4 regions of the Desulfobacula phenolica genome follow, and region 1 is predicted to be linked to each of the others. Evidence: predicted binding sites of a transcription regulator. Region 1 holds the regulator's gene; each other region holds the start of a gene.

The links. Region 1 encodes sigma-54, which starts transcription at its own class of promoters, with help from an activator protein. Its sites were predicted from a motif close to TNTGGCACANTTTCTGCTNT; they were not measured.
Region 2: the regulator sigma-54 is predicted to act here: its motif matches at 3,378-3,397, upstream of BLT94_RS01180 (PEP-CTERM sorting domain-containing protein).
Region 3: the regulator sigma-54 is predicted to act here: its motif matches at 2,537-2,556, upstream of BLT94_RS17685 (DVU0298 family protein).
Region 4: the regulator sigma-54 is predicted to act here: its motif matches at 4,505-4,524, upstream of BLT94_RS03280 (type I polyketide synthase).

Annotation. Positions count from the first base shown of each region.
Region 1 covers NZ_FNLL01000003.1:443,560-449,826, forward strand. Annotated here, with positions in the region: gene tpiA (triose-phosphate isomerase) at 1-202, opposite strand, end outside; gene gap (type I glyceraldehyde-3-phosphate dehydrogenase) at 224-1,231, opposite strand; gene BLT94_RS06960 (PTS sugar transporter subunit IIA) at 1,461-1,874, opposite strand; gene rapZ (RNase adapter RapZ) at 1,871-2,749, opposite strand; gene BLT94_RS06970 (PTS sugar transporter subunit IIA) at 2,827-3,285, opposite strand; gene hpf (ribosome hibernation-promoting factor, HPF/YfiA family) at 3,294-3,848, opposite strand; gene rpoN (RNA polymerase factor sigma-54) at 3,861-5,303, opposite strand; gene lptB (LPS export ABC transporter ATP-binding protein) at 5,306-6,028, opposite strand; gene BLT94_RS06990 (LptA/OstA family protein) at 6,028-6,267, opposite strand, start outside.
Region 2 covers NZ_FNLL01000001.1:277,906-284,172, reverse strand. Annotated here, with positions in the region: gene BLT94_RS01200 (glycine cleavage system protein H) at 1-107, shown strand, start outside; gene BLT94_RS01195 (glycine cleavage system protein H) at 219-1,154, shown strand; gene BLT94_RS01190 (archaemetzincin family Zn-dependent metalloprotease) at 1,135-1,713, opposite strand; gene BLT94_RS01185 (sigma-54-dependent transcriptional regulator) at 1,755-3,098, opposite strand; gene BLT94_RS01180 (PEP-CTERM sorting domain-containing protein) at 3,503-4,105, shown strand; gene BLT94_RS01175 (ABC transporter ATP-binding protein) at 4,261-5,325, opposite strand; gene BLT94_RS01170 (ABC transporter permease) at 5,322-6,044, opposite strand; gene modA (molybdate ABC transporter substrate-binding protein) at 6,092-6,267, opposite strand, start outside.
Region 3 covers NZ_FNLL01000012.1:28,816-35,082, reverse strand. Annotated here, with positions in the region: gene BLT94_RS17700 (sigma-54 interaction domain-containing protein) at 1-962, opposite strand, end outside; gene BLT94_RS17695 (ferredoxin) at 1,204-1,389, opposite strand; gene BLT94_RS17690 (hypothetical protein) at 1,386-1,646, opposite strand; gene BLT94_RS17685 (DVU0298 family protein) at 1,706-2,398, opposite strand; gene BLT94_RS17680 (hypothetical protein) at 2,891-3,277, shown strand; gene BLT94_RS17675 (transglutaminase-like domain-containing protein) at 3,341-4,003, shown strand; gene BLT94_RS17670 (uroporphyrinogen decarboxylase/cobalamine-independent methonine synthase family protein) at 4,015-5,082, opposite strand; gene BLT94_RS17665 (acyl-CoA dehydrogenase) at 5,275-6,267, opposite strand, start outside.
Region 4 covers NZ_FNLL01000002.1:176,810-183,076, reverse strand. Annotated here, with positions in the region: gene BLT94_RS03295 (FapA family protein) at 1-1,956, shown strand, start outside; gene BLT94_RS03290 (acyltransferase) at 1,962-2,858, opposite strand; gene BLT94_RS03285 (sigma-54-dependent transcriptional regulator) at 2,867-4,351, opposite strand; gene BLT94_RS03280 (type I polyketide synthase) at 4,598-6,267, shown strand, end outside.

The DNA.
Region 1 (6,267 bases):
AAACATTTTGTGCCCCGATTTTTATATTACTTCCTTCAAGGGATGCTGCAACCAGGGGCAGCGAAAGAAAGGTTGGTGCAATAATGATATCAATGTCTTGAACATTCGAACAAAGTTGTGTAAGTATCCTGGCTGTTTCTACTGCTTCCGGACCGGTTTTATACATTTTCCAGTTGCCAGCTATGAAAGGGATTCTACTCATTATTTTGTGCCTCCGGATCAGTTATAAGGATTTTCCCACCATTACGGCCAGGTCAATCATTCTGTTGGAGTAACCAGCCTCATTATCATACCATGAATAAGTTTTTACCATGTTGCCGTTAATGACATCCGTACAACCTGCATCAACAATTGATGAAAGCGGATTTGAATTAAAATCAATTGAAACCAGGGGGATATTGCAATACCCCAATATGCCTTTAAGATGTTCTTTGGATGCTTTTTCCAAAGCCAGGTTTATCTCTTCTTTTCCAAGACCTGTTTTTTCAGTAATGACAACAAAATCCACCATGGAAACATTGGGGGTTGGTACGCGTACAGACAAACCATTGAGTTTGCCGTCAAGTTCCGGAAGAACTAATGATACGGCTTTTGCAGCCCCTGTAGTTGTTGGAATCATTGAAAGGCCGGCAGCCCTTGCCCGTCTTAAATCTTTATGTGGAAAATCAAGAATACGCTGATCACCTGTGTACGAATGAATGGTTGTCATCATGCCTGAGATAATACCAAAGTTTTCAAGCAAAACCTTTGCAACCGGAGCAAGGCAATTGGTTGTACATGACGCATTTGAAATGATGTTATGGGATGCAGGATCATACATGTCATGGTTAACGCCCATCACGATTGTAATGTCAGGATTGCTTGCAGGCGCAGAAATGATAACTTTTTTAGCCCCCCCTTCAAAATGTTTGGAGGCACCGTCACGATCTCGGAAAAACCCTGTGCATTCGCAGACAATATCCACATTTGTATCTTTCCATGGAATTTGTCCAGGATCTTTAAAGGACGTAACTTTGGTTGTTTTATTGTCAACAATAATTGAATCTTTGTTTGCAGACACCTTATTTTTCAAGGCACCATGAACAGAGTCATATTCAAGCAGATGGGCTGTGGTTTTTGTGTCCGTAAGATCATTGACTGCCGTCACTTCCACATCCGGATTATTTAACGCTGCACGAAAGACCATCCTGCCGATTCTGCCAAATCCGTTAATTCCTAATTTGATAGTCATTTTTCGTTCTCCTTTAAAATAACTGCCACGGGCAGACCTGTCCATTTTTTTACAACAATTTGGTTGTACTGGCTTGCCCGCAACAAAAAATAAAAGTTGCTGTTTTGATTTTTGAATACTTTTATATAAACATACATGGCAGATTTATCTGCTATAACAAAAACTAAAACTCTTATTATTACAGTGTTTTGAGCTGAGTTTTATATAAAAATAGGGATAAGAAAAAAAATTATGCCCTTTTTGTTCCCTTTAAAATTTCGCTGGCAAGGGATATGCTTTTCTTCCCATGTTCTATAAGGGATGAGGTTAATTTTTCCATATTCATCTTAGATCTTGATTTGACCGCTTTTAAGAGAATAGGAAGATTCACGCCGGAAATGACTTCCACCCGTCCTTCTTCCAGGAAAGCATAACTTAAGTTTGAAGGCGTTCCTCCAAACATATCCGTAAAAATAATAACGCCATTGTCTGTTATTACTTTTGAAATTCCTTTTTTTATTTTTTTTCTTAAGCTATCCGGATCTTCAAGAATATTAATGGAAACGGAAAACAGATTGTCCTGTTTGCTTCCTAAAATAAATTCAACCGTTTCAACAAGTGAACTTCCTAAATTTGCATGGGTTACTAAAAGTATACCTGTCATGTTTCCTTTATGTCCCTGTCAATGTCCCTGTGGATCAGACCGGGCTTTAATCTTTTTTTAATTAGATGTTCATAAATGCTTCTTGCAATGGCCACGCTTCTATGTCTGCCGCCTGTACATCCAATGGCAAACGTGAGATATGCCTTGTTTTCTATCTTGTATAAAGGAATTAAATAATCAAGCAGGTTTAAATACTTTTCAAGAAAAATCCGGGTTTCATTTTGTGATAATACAAAGCGTTTAACTGCTTCGGATTCTCCATCCTGATTTTTCAGTTCCTTTATAAAATAGGGATTGGCCAAAAACCTCATGTCCATAACAAGGTCGGCATCATTGGGAATCCCATATTTAAATCCAAATGAAATAATATTTATTTTTGTCAGACTGATGGATTTGTCCCCATCATGAATAAGGTCAAGGATTTGAGATTTCAGCTGATGAACATTCAAATGGGTCGTATCAATAATATGATGTGCCGTTTTTTTGATGGGTGCCATCATTCTTTTTTCCAGTTGAATATTGTCCAAAAGACTTTTTTCATTTGTCAGGGGATGTTGCCGCCTGGTTTGGCTGAATCTTTGTAACAGCTTGTTCACAGAGGCTTCAAGAAATATGATTCGGGGTGTCATACTCAAATGATCCTCAATTGAGGCAATGCCTTGTGCATAATTTGATATGAAATTCTTACTTCTCATATCCATCACAAACGCCAGTCCCTTGATTTCCGGACTCTCCTTTAACGGCAGGTCCAGAAATTTAGACAAAAGTTCTATGGGCATATTGTCGACACAATAGAACGAAGCATCTTCAAATGCTTGAATAGCCGTTGTTTTTCCTGAGCCGGAAAGGCCGGTTATGATATAAAACTTTTGCATTTTACTTGCTTGTGACCTTTAGGTTACTTGTGATCTTTAGGTTACTTGTGACCTTTAAATCATATGTGACCCGAAGGTTAAAAGTCTTCATCCTGCTCCATAATGATATTGTAAATTTCATCAATGGATTTTGAGCTTAACAGTCTTTTTTTTAAATGATCCATTTTTAAAAGTTTTGAAATCTGGGCCAATACTTTAAGGTGCCCTCCGGTAGAGTTTTGTGTTGTCAGTAACAGGAAAAAAATATGGACGGGTTTATTGTCAAGGGATTCATATTCAATCCCTTTTTGACTGAGTCCGAAACCGACAATAATTGATCCGACCGAATCAAGTTTTCCATGCGGAATTGCAATACCTCCACCAATACCTGTGCTGCCTAACTGCTCTCTTTCCATGAGAACAGTGGCAATGTCTTTGGCTGATGCATCTGTTGCCTGTGAAACTGCAGAGGCAAGTTCATCAATAGCCCCTTTTTTGTCACTGGAGTTAAGGTTTGCAATAATAGAATTTTTATTAAGAAGCTGGCTGATTCTCATTTAATGAATTATCCTATGGGCTGGATTAACCCCAGCTTACCGTTATTGTGTTTGTATAGAACATTGAGCTGCTCTGTCCTGGCATTGTTGAAAACAAAAAAAGATTGCTTGCCGGAATCTAATTCAATCACCGCATCTTCAATATCCATGGGTTTAGTATCAACTGTTTCAATAATTATCGTATCTACCATCTGGTCTGTCATAGGGTTGTCCAATGATTCTGTTGATAAATTTAATTGGGCAGATTCATTTTTAATGCTCTGCTTATTTCTTGACAGATGCTGTTTGACTTTTTCTTTGTGTTTTTTAATTTGGGGTTTTATTTTATCCATCAGCGCGTCAATAGAGGAATACATGCTTTCGGAATCTTCTTTGGCATGAATTTTTAATTTGTCGCAAGTAAGTGTGATTTCAGCTATATGTCTGATTTTTTCAACAGACAACACAACATATGCTTCAGCCGGGCTGTCCAGCATTTTATCAAATTTATCAAGTTTTTTTTGAACATAAGATTTTAAAGCAACAGATGTGTCAATTTTTTTAAAGGTAACGGTTGTTTGCATAAAAAAACCTCCTTAAAGCTGTTTGCGTTTATTAGAAGGAAGTATGTTCAGTACTTTCCTGTATTTAGCGACCGTTCTTCTGGCAATCTGGATATTTGAGCTTTGAAGAATGTTGGCTATTTTTTCATCACTTAAAGTACTTTCCGGGTTTTCGTTTTCTATCAGCAGTCTTATCCTTTCTTTTACACTTGCAGATGCCATGGATTCTCCGCCGGTTCTTTCGATTGAAGAGTTAAAAAAGTATTTTAACTCAAAAAGTCCCTGGGGGGTATAGGCATATTTGTTGGTTGTCACCCGACTGATTGTTGATTCATGCATCTCAATATCTTCTGCTATGTCCTTTAGAATCAGTGGTTTTAAATATGCAATCCCTTTTTCAAAAAATTCATTTTGAAATTTTAGAATGCTTTCCATGACAAGGTATATTGTTTTTTGACGCTGGTGTATGCTTTTTATCAGCCAGGATGCAGACTGCATTTTTTCATTGAGGTAATTTTTTGCATCTTTTGATATTTTATGACCGTTGGCAATGGCATTTTTATAAAACCGGTTAATTTTAAGTTTGGGAAGACCGTCATCATTCATCACAATTTTAAAATTATCACCATGCTTATAAACATAGATATCAGGCGTGATATAGGCAGGTTCATCAGTGGAAAATTTTCGACCGGGTTTAGGTTCAAGGTATTGAATGATTTTTACGGCTGCTCTGACATCATCCAGGGATATTTTTAATGCTTTGGCAATTTTTTTGCTGTTTCTGTTTTCAAGATTTTTCAAGTGATTGTTTATGATTTCAGTGATAATGGGATTATCAATGCCCAGTTGATGAACTTGAATCAGCAAGGTCTCACGAAGATTTCTGGCACAAATACCGGGCGGATCAAATGTCTGAAGCACTGACAGCAGATCTTCAACAACTTCTATTTCAACACCGGAAATTTCGGCAATTTCTTCAATATCACTGCAAAGATAGCCATCCCTGTTCAGATTCCCAATAATCATATGACCGATTTTTTCTTTTTCTTCACTGAGTCCATGGAGCATTAACTGCCACTGAAGATGGGCTTGCAGGGTCTTTTTTTCAGAAGTAAACGCTTCATAATTCGGCGCTTCGGTATTTTCCGATTCCGTATAGACTCTTCCTGTGGAATTATATTCATTAATATAATTTTCCCAGTCTGTGTCAGACCTTACCTTTTCTTCAATGGTGACTTCTTTTAAGGGGGTTTCTTTTTCAGGGGAAGCGGTTTCATTTTCCAGGGCTGTAATATTATTGTCGGATGGCTCTTCTGTCCCGGCCTCTTCAAGAGCAGGATTTTGTTCCATTTCCTGTTGAATCATCTCGGCAAGCTCAAGGCGCGACAGCTGGAGCAACTTGATAGCCTGCTGAAGTTGAGGCGTCATGACCAGTTGCTGAGTCAAGATTAAACTTTGTTGTAATCCAAGTTCCATAATTATAGTTTAAAATTTTCTCCCAAATAGATTTTTTTAGCTAATTTGCTTGAAATGATTTTATCAGGATTTCCCGATTCAATAACTTTACCCTGGTTCATAATATAGGCATTATCACAAACCCCTAAGGTCTCTCTTACATTATGATCTGATATTAAAACGCCTATTCCTTTTTTAGTCAAATGATAAATTATTTGCTGGATATCAATAACCGCCAAAGGATCAATCCCTGCAAAGGGTTCGTCCAGAAGAATAAACAAAGGGTCTGTGGCAAGGACTCTTGAAATTTCAAGCCGCCGTCTCTCTCCTCCGGAAAGTGAGCCGGCTTTTTGCCCGGCAAGATTGATAATGCCAAGCTCTTTCATCAGGCCCATGGTTTTTTGTTCAATATCAATGCCGTTTTGAGGCAACACTTCAAGTATGGCTGTAATATTTTGTTTTACCGTCAATTTTTTAAAAATGCTTGATTCCTGAGGAAGATATCCTATTCCTTTTCTTGCTCTTATATACATTGGATATTGCGTAATATCATCATCATCAATCAGAACTTCACCCTGGTCGGGTTTGATCAATCCAACCGATATATAAAATGTAGTTGTTTTGCCAGCCCCGTTTGGTCCTAAAAGTCCGGTTACTTCTCCTTGCTTCACTGTAAGGCTGACATGATCCACAACTTTTTTGCCGTCATAGATTTTTACAAGATTTTTTAATGCAAGTTGTGTCATTATTGTTTTTCAGTGATATTATCTTCAGGATTAAAAAGCGCTTCAACTCTTTTTGTACCGTCACTTTCCACGAGTACTTTATCTTGATTTCTGAAAAGGGTAATCTTTGTTCCGGTTACAAAACTTGAGCCTGTTATTAATTTGGGAGCTTTGCCCGTGAGAACCAATATTCCGTCTTGGGTTGTATAGACAGCTTTGTCGGCAAATGCCTTTCGTTCGCCGGCAATGTATTTGACATT
Region 2 (6,267 bases), on a different contig from region 1:
CTGCTGATGGAGGGGTTCTGACCCATGATATCTACGGAAATCTTCCCGGCCTGGGATGGGGGAACCTGACCCGTACATTTCTCAAAACCGGATCAAGATTCAAATAAATGCCATGAGCAAACCTGGTGTTTCATCCTGAGTGGTACACAACAAAAATTTAAAGTCGCTGTATTAATTTTTCAGGACTTTCTCATAAAAACAAATAATGGGTGGTATCCATGAAGATTGCATTAAAACAAGCAAGCCTACCGGACTGCCTCTGGATGCAGGCAGGTGTGGTTCCTAAAAAACACTGTTATAAAAATTTTTGCTGTATTACCTGCCAATTTGACCGGGCAATGACCAGAGTCTGCCGTAAAAATAAAATCAGGCAAAATAAAACCAGTCCCCAAAAAATCAAAACCATTAAAAGCAAACGGGAAAACTTTATTTTCTGGAAAGACCGGCTCAGACAGATGCCCCTTGCCGGACGGCCCTGTGTCCATCACATGAAAGGTCATATTGAATTTAAAACCTGTCCCAAGTCCTATCACTGTACGGATTGTGAATTTGACCAGTATTTTCATGACCAGTTCACGGTACATACTGTCTTAAAACCGGTGGCATTTGATGATATCAACGGAATTTGTCTGCCGACAGGATACTATCTTCACTCTGGACACACCTGGATTAAACTGGAAGGACAGGGCATGGTTCGCGCAGGCATTGATGATTTTGCCTGCAGGCTGTTGGGAAAATTTGACACATTTGCCGATCCCTTGATGGGAAAGCAGCTTAAACAGGGGCTGCCGGCTGTCACCCTGTCAAGGCAGAAACACAAGGTCGATTTTCTTTCTCCTGTCAACGGGGTTATCACACAAGTGAATGCAAAGGTCAAAAAAAAACCTGGTCTGATCAACCAGTCACCCTATACGGACGGCTGGCTGTTTATGCTTTATTGCCCCGATTTGAAACAAGATTTGAAACAATTGATGTTCATGAAGTCTTCAAAGGGATTCATGGGACAAGAAGTCAAACGGCTGACCGCATTTATTGAGGAAGAAACCCAGGCCAAGGCGGCTGACGGCGGCAGTTTTGTGTCGGATCTTTTTGGCAATCTTCCCGGCGTATCCTGGGAAGATTTGCTGAAACGATTCATACCCCAAGGGACTTGATAGAATCGGACAGAAAAATTTTGCAATACCGGCAGAAACGATCTGATTTATGATCCACATCCTCAAGCTTGCGGCAATAGTGCATCATACAATGCTCATCTTCACAATGCCGGAGATCAAAAGTATGTCCCAGTTCATGAACCGCTTCCTTGACAATTCTGCAGCGGCTCTTTTCCCTGGACCCGGAATTTGGATATTCCATAAGCCTGGAAAGGGATATAATGCTGGTTCTCCCCCCCAGTTGAGCTTCCCCATATACATGAGTTAAAATGGGGATAAACAGATCCTCTTGTGTCACTGCCAGAAGCTTTATGCAATCCTCCGGCATCCTGGTCGCCAGTTCCTCTAAAATCCGGGTAGAATAATACTGGTCCCTATCCCGGTCATAGGCAAAAAAAATATCCTCCAGCAGGACAGATACCCGCGTCTCAAACCTGAAGATCTCCTTGACCCTTTCGGCAATGACAGCAGTGATCCATGAGGGGATATCCCCCACTGGTGAAATTATAATGACCCCATATGAATTCATATGATCTGAGTTAATATGATCTGGTTTCATAAAATCTGGATTTATATCATATGGGTTTAAACTCACGCGGTTCAATCCGGTTTCAATTCGTATCGTTTGATTTTATTGTAAAGAGTCGACCTGTCAATACCAAGAATGACAGCGCTTTTGGAAATATTCCAGCCGGTCTGTTCCAGAATTTTATGAATATGCTGTTTTTCCATATCATTCAAAGAAAAATACCTGGTTTTAAGTTCATCTTCCAGCGACGCACCAATGGGAAGATCACGAGGGGTTATAGTTCCGGTCCTGCAAACCACAACTGCCCGTTCAATGGCATTGGACAATTCCCGGACATTTCCAGGCCATTCATAAAGCATCAGCTCGTCCATGGCATCCCGACTGATCCGTTCCACCCCCCGGTTGACCTCCCGTGTAAACTGGTGTAAAAAATGCTCTGCCAGAAGAGGGATGTCTTCTTTCCGATCCCGGAGGGGCGGCATGGTAAAACAGATCACATTAAGGCGGTAATAAAGATCTTCCCGAAAAGTCCGGTTTCGGATGGCCTGCTCAAGATCTGCGTTGGTTGCGGCAATCACCCTGAAACTTGCCGTAATAGGCTGGGTTCCCCCTACTTTGTAAAAAATCTTATCCTCCAGCACCTGAAGCAAATCAATCTGCATACGCATGCTGATTTCACCGATTTCATCCAGAAAAAGAGTTCCCCCGGCTGCCAGCTCCAGCCGTCCCTTCCTAGTTTCCTTGGCATCTGTAAATGCGCCCCTGCGGTGGCCGAACAACTCACTTTCCATGATATGCTTAGGGATGGCACCGCAATTCACACTCACAAAAGGACCATCCTTGACAGGGCTGTTGCAGTGAATGGCCTTGGCAGCCAGGCCTTTGCCTGAACCTGTTTCACCGGTAATCAGAACCGAAGACTCAACGTCCCGTATATCCTGAATAAGCCTGAAAACTTCCTGCATTGGTTTTGACTGGCCGATCATGCTCTCAAACCGGGTAAGGTTTTCGTATTCCTCTTTTAAGAAAATATTTTCCTTTTTCTGTGCCCGGTGAGCCACCAGTTTTTCGATCAAAACCCCCAGTTCATTCGGATCAAAAGGCTTTAAAATATAATCAAAGGCATGAGATTTCATGGCCTGAACCGCAGATGGAACAGTTCCAAATGCCGTGATCATGATCACGTCAATATCCTCATATTCTTCTTTAACATGGGTAAGAACTTCCAGGCCGCTGATCCCGTCCAGCTGAATATCTAAAAGCAGGATATCAAAACTTTGGTTTTTTAATATATCAAGAGCCTGTTCCCCGCTTTCAACGGTACAAACATGGTGCCCGTCTCTTTTCAGCCAGCCGGCAAGAGATTCGCGGATCACCAGTTCATCATCCACCACCAGAATCCTGACCTGTTCCATTAGATTGTCTCCGGATTAATTCTTTTTGTAAGGGATGTTCGAATTATAAAGAATTTTTCACAGAAACAAAAGTTATTACGAAAATATTGACAATTCCTTTTATGCTGCTTGATTTTTAAAGTATGTAAAAAAAATTCTTAACTTGGATAAAAATTGTATTAAAATCATGTAAAAATAGTATCAACTCTATTCAGGCAAGCTTATTAAAATATTTGATCTTCCATTAACCAACATATTGAAATAGTGATATAATTCATACAAAAAATCTTTGTTTTACCATATGGTACAAAGATTGCTTTTTTGGATGGACAAAGACATACGTATTTCACGAAATTGCAAATAAAATAATCAATTAAGGTATTCCGGAAATAATTTAATCTGTTTTAAAACAAAAAGGATAGATCATGAAAAATTTTTTATTGTTATTATTAACAGGACTGACATTTATTTTAACCACTTCAGCATCTGCATCCCCGTATGCTGCCCCTTACCTCTCTTATCTTGATCTTGACTCCCAGGATGTAATTTTTAACGCAGGGGGAAATGAGTCAAAATCCCATACATGGAACTTTGATTTGATCAATGACACATTGTCCGAAGGAGACGTTGACGGCAACGATGTAATTAGTTCTGCGTTTTTATGTTGGACAATAAGCGAAGATTTAAAGGATAATAACCCAAACTTCTATGAATATATAGATATATACATAAATGATAACCTACTGTTTGGTGACTGGGAGATGGACAATGGTTCTTGGGTGATAGACACAAACCTTCTTGATCTTGTCACAACACCGTCCATATTCAAAGTAGAATTCAAGGACTTCAACGATGGACATAAAAACAAGGATTGGGATATTATGGTTTCAGATGTTAAAATATTTGGTGTGTATACCGACATGCATGGGAACCATGCGCCTGAACCGTCAACACTGATGCTCTTCGGTTTTGGTCTTTTAGCCCTTGCAGGTATCAGCAGAAAAAAAAGTACACATAAAGTCTCGTAAATATCAAAATATAAATGGGCAAAACCGCATCAAAAAATTTTTGCCCTTAATTTTTTTATACGTCCAATACCTGCATCAACCCAAGCCGCCAACTTATATCGTTAAAAAAATAAATTCCTTATTTCATTTAATCTTTTCGATCAATGTCCTGTGCTTCAGGACTCAGGAATAATCCTGACATCATCCTGCCGGACAATTGCGTATGCATCGTTGCCTTCACAAAAAGCATTCATTTCCAAGGCGTTATGGGTAACCAGAACCTTGATAAAGGTCTCTTGGGATTTCAAATGCAGCAGACAGGTATTTCCCTGATTGACAACCTGCGTCAGGGTTGTTTTCAGTATGTTCTTTGCATACTCCAGGCCGGGAGGGGCTTTGAGAACAACGATATTCTCGGGCCTGATAGCCACTTTCACCCGTGATCCGACAGGGGCCTCGTCCCGGGACATCAACTCAAAGCCGTTCACACGGACGGTACTCATCCCTAATGAGCTTTGAATGACTTGCCCGTCAAGGATGTTTACCCCTACAAAATCCGCAATAAACTGTGAGTTCGGCCGATGAAAGATTTCTTCCATCGCACCAAACTGGATCAAATGACCGTTCTTTATGACAGCGATCTTGTTGGCCAGGGCCCAGGCATCTTCAAGATCGTGGGTAATGTGTATGACTGTTGTCCCCCGATCTTGAATCGCCTGTTTCAGAAGACGCCGGGCCTCGTTCCGGGTCTGAAGATCCAGGGCGGAAAACGGTTCGTCCATAAGCAGAAGCCTTGGCTCCACTGCAAGCGCTCTTGCAAGTGCGACCCGCTGCTGTTCCCCGCCTGAAAGCGTATCTGGTTTGCGGTGAAGAAGATGACCTATATTCAGGGAGGTCGCCAGATCCTTTATTTTTTCTTTGATCCCATGCTTTTGAATCTTTTTCAGGCCATAAGCAATATTCTTAAACACCGTAAAATGCGGAAGCAGTGCATAATCCTGATATACGATACCGATCCGCCTTCGTTCCGGCAATTCATGAGTCAGATCCTCTCCTTCAACGATAATCCGGCCTTTATCCGTTGCCCAGAAACCAACAATGCTTTCCAGCAAAATGGTCTTGCCCGAACCTGTCGGGCCTATGATACTCAGATAATCTCCTTTTTCCAGTGAAAAGGAGATCCCCTGAAGATAAAATTCCCCCAGATGAATATGCAGATTTTCAATCTCAAGTAATGTCAAAACCCTACCTCTGCTCTTTCAAAAATATAAATCGCTGCAAAAGAGACCACCATCAAAACAATTCCGCTTGTAAGCGCCATACCCATATTGCCGTAAGAAATATTCAGGTAAAGGGTAACGGGAAGAACTTCTGTCTTCATGTAGGAGCCTCCGGCCAGAATCAGAACCGTGCCAAAGGTTCCGATGCATCTGGCAAAAGAAATCACTGTGGCGGCAAGACATCCGTTTTTTGCAAGAGGAAGAGAAACATTGATAAAAGTTTGAAACATGGAATACCCCAGAGAACGGGAAACAAATTCCAGACGCGGATCAATATAGTCAAACGTTGATTTCATGATACGGCTGGCATAAGGAAGGGCTGTGAAAAACTGTGCCGCCACAACTCCCTGTTTGGTAAAAACAAATTTCAACCCGATCATTTCCATACACCTGCTGACAAAGCTGTTGCCAAAAAGCAGAAGCAGGCAAAGTCCCAAAACAAGTTCCGGGAATGCCACGGGCAGATCAATGATAGTCTTGACAAACCCTTTGCCGAAAAACTCAAACCGGGACAAGGTATAACCAATGGGAAGAGCAAAACCCATGACCATAATCGTTGATATCAAACCCGTTCCCATGGAAAGCTTCAGGGAAAACATCATCTCCTCACTCCACAGATTTTGCCAGATGTCTTTGAATTCAGGCACGACAAACAGTGATCCGATTGCCAAAACCAGCACCAGGGTAATAAATTGGGTAAGAAAAATAAACGAAATCCGGAAATAATTTATTCTTCGCAAGGTTTGAAACCCCAATTTTGCCAAATCTGACCGCCCTGTTTTGATGCCACATAGGCATTAAAGGCCATGGCTTTTTCCATGTGAGCCGTCTTTGAGCAAACCGCTGTGGGAATGGTTTTAATCATATTGTATTTTGTTTCAATGGGTATGACTTCAAGTTTGC
Region 3 (6,267 bases), on a different contig from region 1:
ATGTCGTTTTTTCGCTGTCGTAAAGGCGGCAGGTGGATGGGAATCACATTCAGCCGGTAGTAAAGGTCTTCCCTGAAATTACCGGCCAGAACTTCCGCCTTGAGGTTTTTATTGGTGGCACTGATAATCCTGACATCCACAGATACTTTTTTTTCACCGCCGACTTTTTCAAAAGAGCCTTCCTGTAAGAATCTTAGAAGTTTTACCTGGGTTTTTAAAGGCAGATCCGCCACTTCATCCAGAAACAGCGTTCCCTTATGGGCCAGTTCAAACCGTCCTTTTCTTTCTTTTATGGCACCGGAAAAAGCGCCTTTGACATGTCCGAACAATTCACTTTCCACAATTCCTTCGGGAAGTGCCCCGCAATTTACAGGTACAAAAGCACCGTTACCGTATGAACTGATATCATGAATGGCATATGCCACCCTTTCTTTTCCGGTTCCCGTATCCCCTGAAACATGGACGGGATAATTGTACATGGCAACATCCCGGATCTGCCTGAAAATATCCTGCATGGTTTTGTCTTTGCCGATGATGCCGGCAAAGCTTGAAAGGGTTTCAGCTTTTAATGACAGGTTAAAGGATTCGGTCACGTCTTTGAAGGATGCAAGAACTCCCTTGAATACATTGTCATGGCTGATGATGGCTGAAACGGTCATTTCAAGCTGACGGGCAGAACCGTCTTTGGTAATAATGTTCAAAGGATATTCTTTTGTGTCAAATGGAAAGTCCGGCGGGCCGTCACAAAAAGAACATTTTCCTCCGCAAAACGGCTCCTGAAAAACCATATGGCAGTCTTTTCCGATCACCTCTTCTTTTAAATAACCGGTGATTCTTTCCGCTTCCTTATTAAAAACCGTAATGATCCTGTTTGTGGTATGGGCAATGATACCGAGTTTCAGGTTGTCGAGAACAAGCTTGAGATTGTCGTGATCCAGCAGAGTGTGTGTCAAATCAGCCATTTTCCATTTTCCAGACATAAAAAAAACAATGTGTTTATATGAAAGTTCTGGTAATCCCAATCGAGACTTTCACGCTTTGTCGCGGGCAAACTCTGTGAAAGACCAAGTCTGCCTGTGGCAGTTATTATGGATACTGATTAGGTAAATGACACATTTGTGTATCAGACGCAATGTTTTTTTTGGGGGTTAATTCGGAAAATAAAACCTGAAGTTTCGATTAAAAAACCGTATAGCATAAAAATTATTCCCAGCAGATACAATCTTTTGGACAATTTTTTACGGCTTCATGAATATCCTCATCTGAATAGTCATCCAGTTCAAGCAGTTCGATAAAGCCCGCATCATTTATTTTAAAGGCATGAGGGGCCACATCAACACACACTTCACAAAGGATGCAACAGGATATGTCTAAAATCGGGATTTTCATGATATTGAACTACCATATGTTTTCATTAAATGTTTTCCTTTTTTAACGCGGCACTCCAACAGCCTTTTTTGCTTGTGTGACTGCTTTTCTTTTTGTGCAAGATCAAGCAGTCGGTAACCGGAATCCAGAAGAATACCGTAAAGGATGCCGCAGTCAGGGTCTTCCCGCTGTTCATATCCCGTCTGGGCCAGTCTGATCATCTCCCTGGCAAGGTCAATTGTTCGATCGATATTGATATCACATTTTTTTTCAAGCATGACCTTGTCCTTCATTTTTATTTTGTTTATACATGTCCGGCTGATGCTGTTTTTTAAGGTTAAGCAAATACTTTGTGGCTTTCACAGGACAGGGCCATATCTGAAATACGGGTTGCAACAAAATTCCAGCCTGTAAAAATGTTGATCTGCTGCATGTCGGTGATAATATTTTCAGGCACAAGACTACAGTCAAAGTCCCCGGCATTGATCAGGGCTCTTATGGCATATCCCCGTTTAACAGGATCTGTGGAGTGTAAATATCCATACAGTAGTCCTTTTGTTTTTTCATTCAAATCATGGGGTGAGGATTCAAGATATGTCCCGATTCCCCATAAAATACCTCTTTGAAGCATTTCATGCTCAAGATAATTGCCTTCCGGATCAAGGTATGAAAAAAGAATGGATTTGAATTCCAGTGCAAGTTCCGGGCTTTGACAGAGAATTTCTCCCATGGCTTCGGGTGATCCCCACCCGATTCCGCCGGATTCGTCATTCAGGTTCCACATAATCCGCCGAAGAAGGATTCTTGATTTTTCAATGTCACGGCGTCCCATTCGAGATCCAAGGGTTCCCATTGCGGCAATGCTGCGAAATTTAATCCGCTCGTCTTTATGGTAAAAATGAGAAAAAAGATGTCCCACCAATTGTTCGTCAGGTATTTGTTCCAACAATTTCATGGCGGTTTCTCTGTGGGGTTCCAGAAGGATTTTTCCAACTTTTTCTTTTGTTTGTCTTCCATAGGGTTTTCTCATGGTGCAACCCCCTTTTTGTTTGTACGAAAGTCTTCAAAAATCCAAACAGCGACTTTCAATCTTTGTTATGGGCAAACCAAGGTGAAAGACCAGGTCTGCCCGTGGCAGTTATTTAAAATATGAGCATTAATAATAAATTAAGCAAAAAGCGTGCCTGTCTTTGGAGTGCTGCTTTTTGGGGCTGTATGGACGAATTGGTCTGATAAATTGTCAGGGATAAGTGTCTCATAATGTGGGACAGTGTTGTTTCCGGTCGCGGTTTTTTGTGCAAGATGGGACAGTGTGAGTCAATTGATGGAGATCTTTTATTGTGTGAAATTCAAAAAAAGGGCATCTGTTTTACAGCCGGGTGCTGATTTTTTCCGGAATTGCCTCAATCAATAAAGAGTAACAATATCAGTCATCAGCCTTGAAATAATAAAATGAAAGATTTACTTTTAGATGTTTTTTTATCATGATCATAAAATTTAAACTATTAAAAGGAAGAACAAAATGGGATTGTTTGATAAAATAAAAAAAGGATTTAAAAGCGCACTTGCATACGCAAAGATGGATGATTTTTTGATCGATTACATTGATGGTGTCTTGTGTGAACGATGGCAGAAAGTATCAGAAAGAAAGCCTGCCAATGTAGCAGGAATAAGCCTTGAAGAAGAAGCCGAGTATAACTTCATATATCAGCACCAGGGAAACACCATGCGGGTGGAGCTTGAACATGAATATCCAATGCTTGAGATTGAAGTTCAAAGCGGTTTCAATAAATATGAAACCAGGATACAGGTGAGCGACTTTGTTGAAAAGGCAGGAACAGACTTTTTCATTAAAAACGAAACAGAACTCAGACATATCATCACTGAAATGGCCGAAATGGTGGAATAAACTGGCATTTTATGCTGACATAAAGAAAATTTGTTGCAATGAAAAGGAAATAAGGTTTGAATTATGGAAAAATATCTTACCCCCACATATTATATTGACAGTGATCATCCAAAAGTGCTTGAGTTTGCAGGGCGCAATTGCAACCCTGTTGAAACCGATATGCAAAAGGCGGTTAGTCTTTATTATGCAGTCAGGGACGGCATCCGGTATAACCCCTACAGCATTGTACCGCCAAAAAAATCCATGAAGGCAAGTTCTGTCCTGAATAAAGGATATGGATTTTGTGTGGCCAAGGCTGTTTTGCTGGCCGCCTGCGCCAGGAGCATGAAGATTCCGGCAAGACTTGGATTCGCAGATGTTAAAAATCATCTGAATACAGAGCGTTTAAAAAAATTGATGGGAACCGATGTGTTTATGTATCATGGTTATACCGAATTGTTTTTAAACAACATCTGGGTAAAGGCAACCCCTGCATTCAACCTGGAGCTTTGCAATAATTTTAGTGTAAAGCCTTTGGAGTTTGACGGAACAAAAGATTCCATATTTCACGTTTTTGATAAAAAAGGTAACCGGCATATGGAATATGTAAAAGAATACGGCTCTTTTGCCGACCTTCCCTGGGATACCATTATTGCCACATTAATGCAGAATTATCCGCGGTATTTTAAAGAGCTGGAAATACGGTCCACAGATTTTTCAGCAGAAGCCTTAACGGAAAATCAATAGCTGTTTAAGCATTATACGCTTCTGAATTCTGCTGATACCTCTTGGGTAAGTTTTAATACTTTTTTGGCCGAACCAAGATCCAGTGAGCCTGTGCCGCAGCTGGGAGTAATAAATGCCTGGGACAAGATGGTCTCTTTATCAATACCTGTTTTATCCGATAATTCGTCCATCTGTTCATGAAGCATCCGGGTAAGTTTTTGGGTGGTTTGCGCCGAAATGACTTCGGGTTTGTCTGTGGGTACAATGCCCCAGGCCAGAAGTTTTCCCTGGTCCAGGTAGGTTTTAATCATTTCCGGGTAAAGTATGAATTTGTCAAAAAAAGAATAGGCATCAAAGCTGATGATATCCAGTTTTGATTCCAAAAGCATATCCCATTCCGTGTTGGCACAGACATGGACACCTGCCAGGCCGTTTTCAGCATGGATTTCCTGGATGATCTCATCAATGCTCTGGGTTACGTCTTCTTTGGTAATGGTAATATAGGCGGATGTTCCAAATCCTGCCAGGGCAGGTTCGTCAATGAAGATAATTGGAACCGCCCCTCTTTTTGAAAATTCTGCGGCCTGCCACCTGGCATTCATGGCCAGTTTTTTTATGGCGATGTCTTTTAACTGGTCGTTGTAAAAAATATCTTTGTCCTGTTCATCCTTTACTGCGGTTCCAAAGGTGATAGGGCCGGTTACCTGGCCTTTAAGGGCAATAAACGGAGCCTTTTTTTCATCCACCTGTTTTAAGAATTCAAAAAATCCTTTGCCTCTTTTGCCGGAAAGGGCAAACCGTGAGGCACCAAGATCAGTTGCGGATTCGCAGACAGCCAGATACTCTTCAAAATAGGCAATCAACTCTTCATCAAACCCCGGCAGTGAGGTGTCCAGGATGCTTTTTCCGGTTTCACCGGTGAAGCCGGGCAGCCCGGGAAGAAATTGATCTATCATGCCTTCTTCCTTGTAAAGCGGCAGTTGTACCCAAAGCGGGATATCAGGTGTGTGGTCAAGAACCAGTTTTGTTGCTTTTTCATGGTTGTCCATGGGGAGGCTTCCGATTAACAGGGGCAGTCCGTTGGCTTTAAAATTTTTCATCTTTTTCCCATCCAAAGTTGATTTGATCCCGGTATTTGCTTGCTCTATAAAGAGCTAATATAGCATCTTTAGCACTGAATGAGAATAGTGGGCCGGAACAAAAATCAGGCTTGATCACAACACCAGTCTGACCTCATTGGTTTGACCTCATTGGTTTGACCTCATTGGTCTAACACCATTGGCCCATGGCAGTTAACCGGGGAACATAGCATCGTCAATGTCTACGGCAGCACTGCTGGTGTTCATTAAGGCGTTGCATCTGCCAAGGGTGACGGGAAGCTGCGTCTCTATATAAAATTGAAGGGACTTGAGAATTCCTTCATAAAAAGATTTGTCTTTGTTTTTTGCTGTTTTAAGTTTTTTGGCTGCAATGCCGGCTCTCCAGAGCAGCATCCATGCCATGGCGACATCTCCGGTTGCATCCTGAAAAGGATGGGCATTGGCAAAGGCATTTAATATTTTTTCGGACATGGCTGTCTGGCCCATGTGAATGGCGACTTCTGCAAGCTTGTTCATGGCTTCTTCCACTTTGATTGCCTGTTTTTCAAGTTCGGGCAGGGCTTTGGCTGCAAAAACGGCTTTGTGCATTTCACCGAACAGATCCATGATGGGTTTGCCTTTATTCAAGCCCAGCTTTCTTCCCAAAAGATCCATGGCCTGGATACCGTTGGTGCCTTCATAAATCAGTGTGATCCTGCAATCCCTCAAAAGCTGGGCCATGGGATATTCTTCGATAAAGCCGTATCCGCCATACACCTGCATGCCCTGGCTGCAGACCTCAAAAGCCCGGTCGGTTACATAGCCTTTGATAATGGGTGTCAACACATCGACAAATCCCTTGTATTTATCCTGTTCTTCCGGGGTGGGGGCATAAAGTGCCATGTCAGAGCAATACTGGGTAAAATAAAGAAGTGATCTCATGCCTTCCACATTTGTCTTCATCATCATCAGCTGCCGTCTGACATCCGGATGTTGCATGATACAAACGGATTTGGCTTTCGGGTTCATAAGCTCAAGAAGGTTTTTGCCCTGGATTCGGTTCCTTGCATAATCAAGGGCATACATATAGGCTGCCGTAGCGCATCCAAACCCCTGGAATCCCACAAGGCATCTTGCTTCGTTCATCATCAGGAACATGGCTTTCATTCCCTTGTTTTTTTCGCCAAGTAGTGTGCCCACGCAATT
Region 4 (6,267 bases), on a different contig from region 1:
TTATCCAATAAGCTTATCTCTTCACAAAATATGGAAAGGCTTTTACAGGCGGCAAAAGCCTTTGAAATGCGGAAAAAAGAATTCAAGTTCGGTGCTGTTGCCATCCGGAAAGGATTTATTAATAAAAGTGTTTTAAAACTGGCTCTGGAAGAACAGGAAAAGGATATAAAGAACAGCAAATCCCCCCGCCTTGTTGGCGATCTGCTTGTTGAGGCGGGTATGTTTACACCAAAACAGCGTGACGATATCCTCAGACTGCAAAAAAGACTCAAAAAAGAAACCAAAGACACATTAGATCAAAAAGAGAATAAAAATGATCCTGATGAAAATTCATCCGTGATTGAAGAAGATGAAGATATTTTGCTGGAACCTGAAATTATTTCCGGTGGAATCAAGCTTGAAATTTCCAAAGATTTTATGGCGGCATTTTTAACAAAAACAGAATCATTTGATAAAAATATTACCCTTGCACAAATACATGAGGCATTGTTTGATAAAGGCATTATTCTGGGAATTGTTGATGATAAAATGATTTTAGGATTTATTAATTCCAGTGGGTTTAAGACAAAATCTTTCAGGGTTGCTCAGGGGATTACTCCTATTCAGGGCAAAGACGCCAGGGTTGAATTCTTTTTTAATACAGACTATTTGAAAGCCGGTGGGTTTAAATTAGACGGCACTGTTGATTTTAAAGACCGGGGTGAGACACCTTATGTTGAAGAAGGTACCGTGCTTGCTGAAAAAGTTCCCATGCTTGAATCACGACACGGTCAGACGATTTTTGGCGATGAAATTGAAACGGTTTCCGTAAAAGACATTGCCTTGAAATTTGGAAAAGGCGCAAAAATTTCAGAGGATGGATTTAAGATTCTTGCGGAAGTTACGGGATATCCGAAATACACTCTGTCCGGTTATATTTTTGTTCATAGTGAGTATATTACCGAAGGCGATGTGGATTATGAAACAGGCCATATTCATTATGATGGAAATGTCAACGTTAAAGGTAGGATTAAAGCCGGGTTCAAGGTAACCGGCAATGATATTACAGCCATTGAGCTGGATGGCGGCATTATAACTGCGGAAGGCGATGTGATTATTGCAGGCGGCATTAATGAAGCCAATATTTATGCCCGGGGAAATGTTTATGCCAGGTTTATACACAATTCAAAAATTCTGTGCATGGGCAGTGTTGTGATTCAAAAAGAAATTGTTGACTCGGATATTGATTGTTCCGGAAGCTGCGTGGTTGAAAATGGAAAACTCATGTCGTCAAGGATTTCAGCCAAAATGGGGCTTAAAGCCAAGAATGTCGGCACTGAAATGGCCGGTCCCAGTGTTATAAGAGTCGGCCATGACGTGTTTTGTGAAAAAGAACTGGAAAAAAACAGGGAAAAGTTTGAACAGCTGGAAAAGCAGGCTGAACAGCACCGGGAAGACAAAGAAAAATTAGATGAAGAATATAGGGTCGTCCAAAAAAAAATTGCAGATCTTGCCCAATTTATTGACAAATCTCAACAGGAAGAAAAGGAAATTAATTTAAAAATTTCTTTGCTGGGAAAAGATACGGAAAATGACCAGACCGTCACTGAATTAAAAACGAGAATTGACCAGTTGAAGACCAATGCCCAAAAGGCTGAAAAAAGTCTGGATGCCGGTTTTGTTAAGTCTGAAAAGCTTGAGGAAATGATGGCAAAAGAGGATATGAAAATCAATGCCCTGGAAAAAACAAAGGAGAAAATAATTGATGAAAGAACCAACCTTGTTAAGTCTTCCAAAGATAATCCGGGCAAACCGGTCGTGATTATTGACGGGGTGATCATGCCGGAAACCCTGATTGTCGGCAATCACAGTGAAAAGCGGGTGATGGATCTGATTCGGTATGCAAAAATCATGGAAGTTGTATCCACCACTGATGATGGCCAAAATATTTATGAAATGCGGGTGACAACTGTTTAAACAGATTAAATTTTATCCGCTTTTAACTGTTTTATTTTTTCGTCTTTTTTTTGCCATAAAGCATTCAACCACATAAAAAATCGATCTTTATACTCAATGTCATTAAAATAATCCCCGGTCGGAAAATCTGTTAAGGGGATCACTTCAAAATCAACAATTATTTTATTGACCCTGCCTGAAATATAGTCCCAGAATGTTGGAATTTCATCAGGATAGACAATTGTGACATCAATGATTTTATGAAAATAGTCTCCCATGGAGCCTAAAACAAATGCTATTCCACCGGCTTTTGGATTTAAAAGATGCGTAAAATGATTGTCTGGGGCTCCTTTTTTCCGGGGAGTGAGTCGGGTTCCTTCAACAAAATTGATGATGGAGATTGGCGTGTGTTTGAATTTTTCACAGGCCTTTTTTGTCCTTTCAAGATCTTTGCCTTTCAGGTGGGGTTTTTTTGTTAATTGTTTTTTTGAATACCGTTTCATGAATGGAAAATCCAAAGCCCACCAGGCCAGCCCTAAAAACGGGACCCAGATCAGTTCCTGTTTTAAAAAAAATTTCAGCATGGGGATTTTTTTGTTCAAAATGGTCTGCAATGCTAAAATGTCAACCCAGGACTGGTGGTTGGAAATAACAAGATACCATTCTTTTTTTTTCAGGTTTTCAAGCCCCCTGATATCCCATTCTATTTTGCAAAACAGTTTTGAGTTGAATGAATTAATCTCTATCCAGAGGTTGGCAATGGATATCAGTATGTTGTCAATAATAACAACAACACAATAAACCGGGATAAGAAATTTAAATAACGCCAGTAAAATCAATGGAGGGGTTAAACAGATGGTGTTTAATGTATACAATGTCAGGGATAAAATACCTTTGAGTGAGTGGGGTAAAAAATAGAGCATAAACTTTTTCAATCTCTTTTAAAATTTATAATATGTTTTTTTATGGTTCGTCTGTCCAGTCCTGTCAGCTTTGCCACCTTTTCATAGGTGCCGAATTTTTCATACAATAGCCTGCAATATCCTGATACCAGCAACGGCACAGAAATGTTCCGGTTTGAAATTCCCTGTATCAGTTCCTGGGTCAGGGACCCGGTTTCTTTGTCATCTTTTTGTTTGCCTTTATAGTCCCGCCGCAACAGAACGCTTCTAACGCATTGCTCAAGTTCCCGTACATTTCCAGGCCATTGATAATTCTTTCCAAGCCGCCGGTCAATAATTCTTTTGACTTTTAGAATTAATTTTTCAGAACGGGTGCCGGTCATTCTTTGTATGGTGAAATCAAGCAGGTCATCGAGTTCGGACGGTTTTTCCCTGATCCGAGTACTCAGAGGCGGTACTTCAATGATATCCGAACACAGACGGTAATAAAAATCGTCCCTGAACACCTTGCCGTCAAGAATATCTTTTTTGGGCCTGTTGGTCGCTGCAATGACCCGTCCGTTGAATCTTGATGTCTCATGGGTTCCCACAGGGGAAAAAGTTCTTTCCTGGAGAACCCGTAATAATTTGATCTGAACATGGTTGGGGATCTCACCTATTTCATCCAGAAGAATGGAACCATGGGGGCTGCACCGGTCAAACACGCCCTGGTAATCCTCCATTGCACCTGTAAAGGCACCTTTTGTGTGGCCGAATAATTCAGACTCCAGCAGGGTTTCAGGATACTGGGAAAGGTTCAGCGAAGAAAAAGCCCGGGTAAAGCTCTGGGCAAAACATTGTTTTTTTTCATCAAAAGGGATATACCCGCTTCTTCCAATGGCCTTGGCAGCCGTACCTTTTCCCGTGCCGGTTTCCCCTAAAAGCAGGGTGGAAAAATCCTCCATTTTGTTCCATAAGAATTTGTTGTAAAGATCTATATTATAAGTGAAAACATTGTACCATAAATGTTTTTTAAGTGTTTTCATGCATGGGCTGCTGCCCACAAGAGAGTTGGAAATAAAATAAAAAGCCCGTCTGAGCTGGTAGGACAGGGCAAAATAATGGAAAACGCTTTTGTCGTCAAATCCTTTTTTATGGAGCATTTCCATGGCTTTTGGGGCAAACGGAACCTTGACCGGGATGTCCTGAGCTTTGATTTGATCCTTTATCAGCTGATCAAACTCATCTCTGAATTTGTGAAAGATATCAAACAAAAATACAATTGTAATGATCTCCTTGTCCTGGCCTTGAAACGCATTGATGTCGGCACGGCCCTGGCTTTCAAGAGTTTTTATCCGGTGATCCACTTCATTTATACACAGGTCTTTGCTTTCTCTTCGTGAGGCCGAAGGAAAATGGCCTGCAATTTTAATGTCAAGCTTTTCTCTCAAAGCGCTGAAAGGATTTGCAAAAGCGGCATTATAGACTGTCCTGAAAAAGTGGTGTTCTTCTGAACTGAGTTTTGCTTTTTTCAATCGGTTCTCCATCAAAGAGTGTTTTTTTGATAATGTACAATTTTGTACATATTGTATGCATAGAATGCAAGTTAAAAACCGGTACTGAAAGCCGTAAAAAAAGATATAATAAAAAAATACCTATGTTTTCAAGTTGTTATATGTTTTAATTTTGTTGGCACGATATTTGTATTATAAAGCGGCGCAATGTGATTTCCATGGTCGTGCCGTGGAAATAAAAAACAAAAAAATTATGGAGAAACACTTATGATTAGAAGAATACTGAATTCAAGACTTCCTTTGATGGTTTATAATCCGGTAAAGGTATTTGATATAAAGTATTTTATAGAAATTTTCAACGCTGGCGCTCTTCCGGTATTTGATACGGAATTTATACCCCATGATGAGATCCTTCAAAACGCCAGGTTGCTTTCCAGAGAAAAATTAAGTTTTGGTATTCGACTTTCAAATCATGACACAGACCTGATCGAAAAAATCAAACATCTGCAGATGGTGAATCTTGATCTATTAGTTTGTCCTATTTCAAAAGATGATACACCTGCGGATTTCAGCAATTTTGCAGACACTAAAATTGTTCTTGAAATAAAAGATATTAATATCAACGATAAGATTAAATCAGTTGATCCCCATGCTATTGTCCTAAAAGGAAATGAAGCCGGTGGAATGGTGTCAAAATATTCTTCTTTTATCTTGATGCAGTGGTATTTGAAAAATAGCGGACTGCCCCTGTTCATTCATGGCGGTGTGGGAAAGTATACGGCAGCAGGCATGTTTGCCGCCGGTGTCTCAGGTCTTGTCATGGACAGCCAGTTTCTCATGACCGATGAAGCCCCGGTATCGGATAATTTTAAAAAGCTTTTGGGAATGGTGGATGAAAGTGATTCCACCGATATTACGGTTGACGGCAGCGATATTTACAGGGTGTTTGCAAAACTGGGAACTAAAATTGTTAAAGACCTGAAACTCAAAGCAGTTGAATTTGCTGATGATCCACAGGGAAGAAAAAAACTGTATGAATTGATCGAAGATAATATGACTGCATTTGACAAAACAGATGTCCAGTTTATCCAGTCTCTTTTTTATCTGGGCCAGGACGGTATATTTGCAAAAGACTTTATAAAAGAGTCAAGTTGTCTGGGTGATATTATTTCAAGCTTATTTAAAACCATTGGTGAAAATTTAAATTTTATTGATGAGTTTGACCCTGTAAAACCGGACTCTGCATTTGCCGAAGCCCAAGGAACGAAATTTCCGCTGATCCAGGGACCCATGGCAAATATTTCCGACAGTTCTGATTTTGCAAACAAGGTTCTTGAACAGGGGGCTTTGCCGTTTTTTGCAGTGGGAAGTCTTCCTGAACAGCTGGCCGACGATATGCTCAAAGACGGTGCCCGAAAAGTGGATAATTTCGGTGCAGGGCTTGTGGGTATTGAAGCCTTTAATCCTTCTGTAAAACAGCACCTGGATATGGTGAAAAAGTATAAGGTTCCCTATGCATTGTTTGCCGGCGGGATTCCCTCCCAGGTGGCGGAACTTGAAAAAGCAGGCACCAAAACTTATCTTCACACTCCGTCAATTTCCATGATGGAAAATGCTTTGAAAAGCGGGTGCAAACGGTTTATTTTTGAAGGCGGGGAAGCCGGCGGCCATGTGGGAACCCTTTCCAGCATGGTGCTGTGGGAAGCTGCCATTGCCGCCTTGATCAATAAAGAATATGATTTGTCAGATCTGTACCTGGTATTTGCCGGTGGTATTTCCACCTGCTTTGCCTCTTTTTTTGTTTCAGGGTTTGCCTCTTTTCTTGCAGCCAAAGGGGCTAAAATCGGTATCCAGGTGGGAACAGCCTATCTTTTTGCCGATGAAATCGTGGAAACCAAATGCATTAAGTCCCAATACCGGGACATTATCCTCAAAGA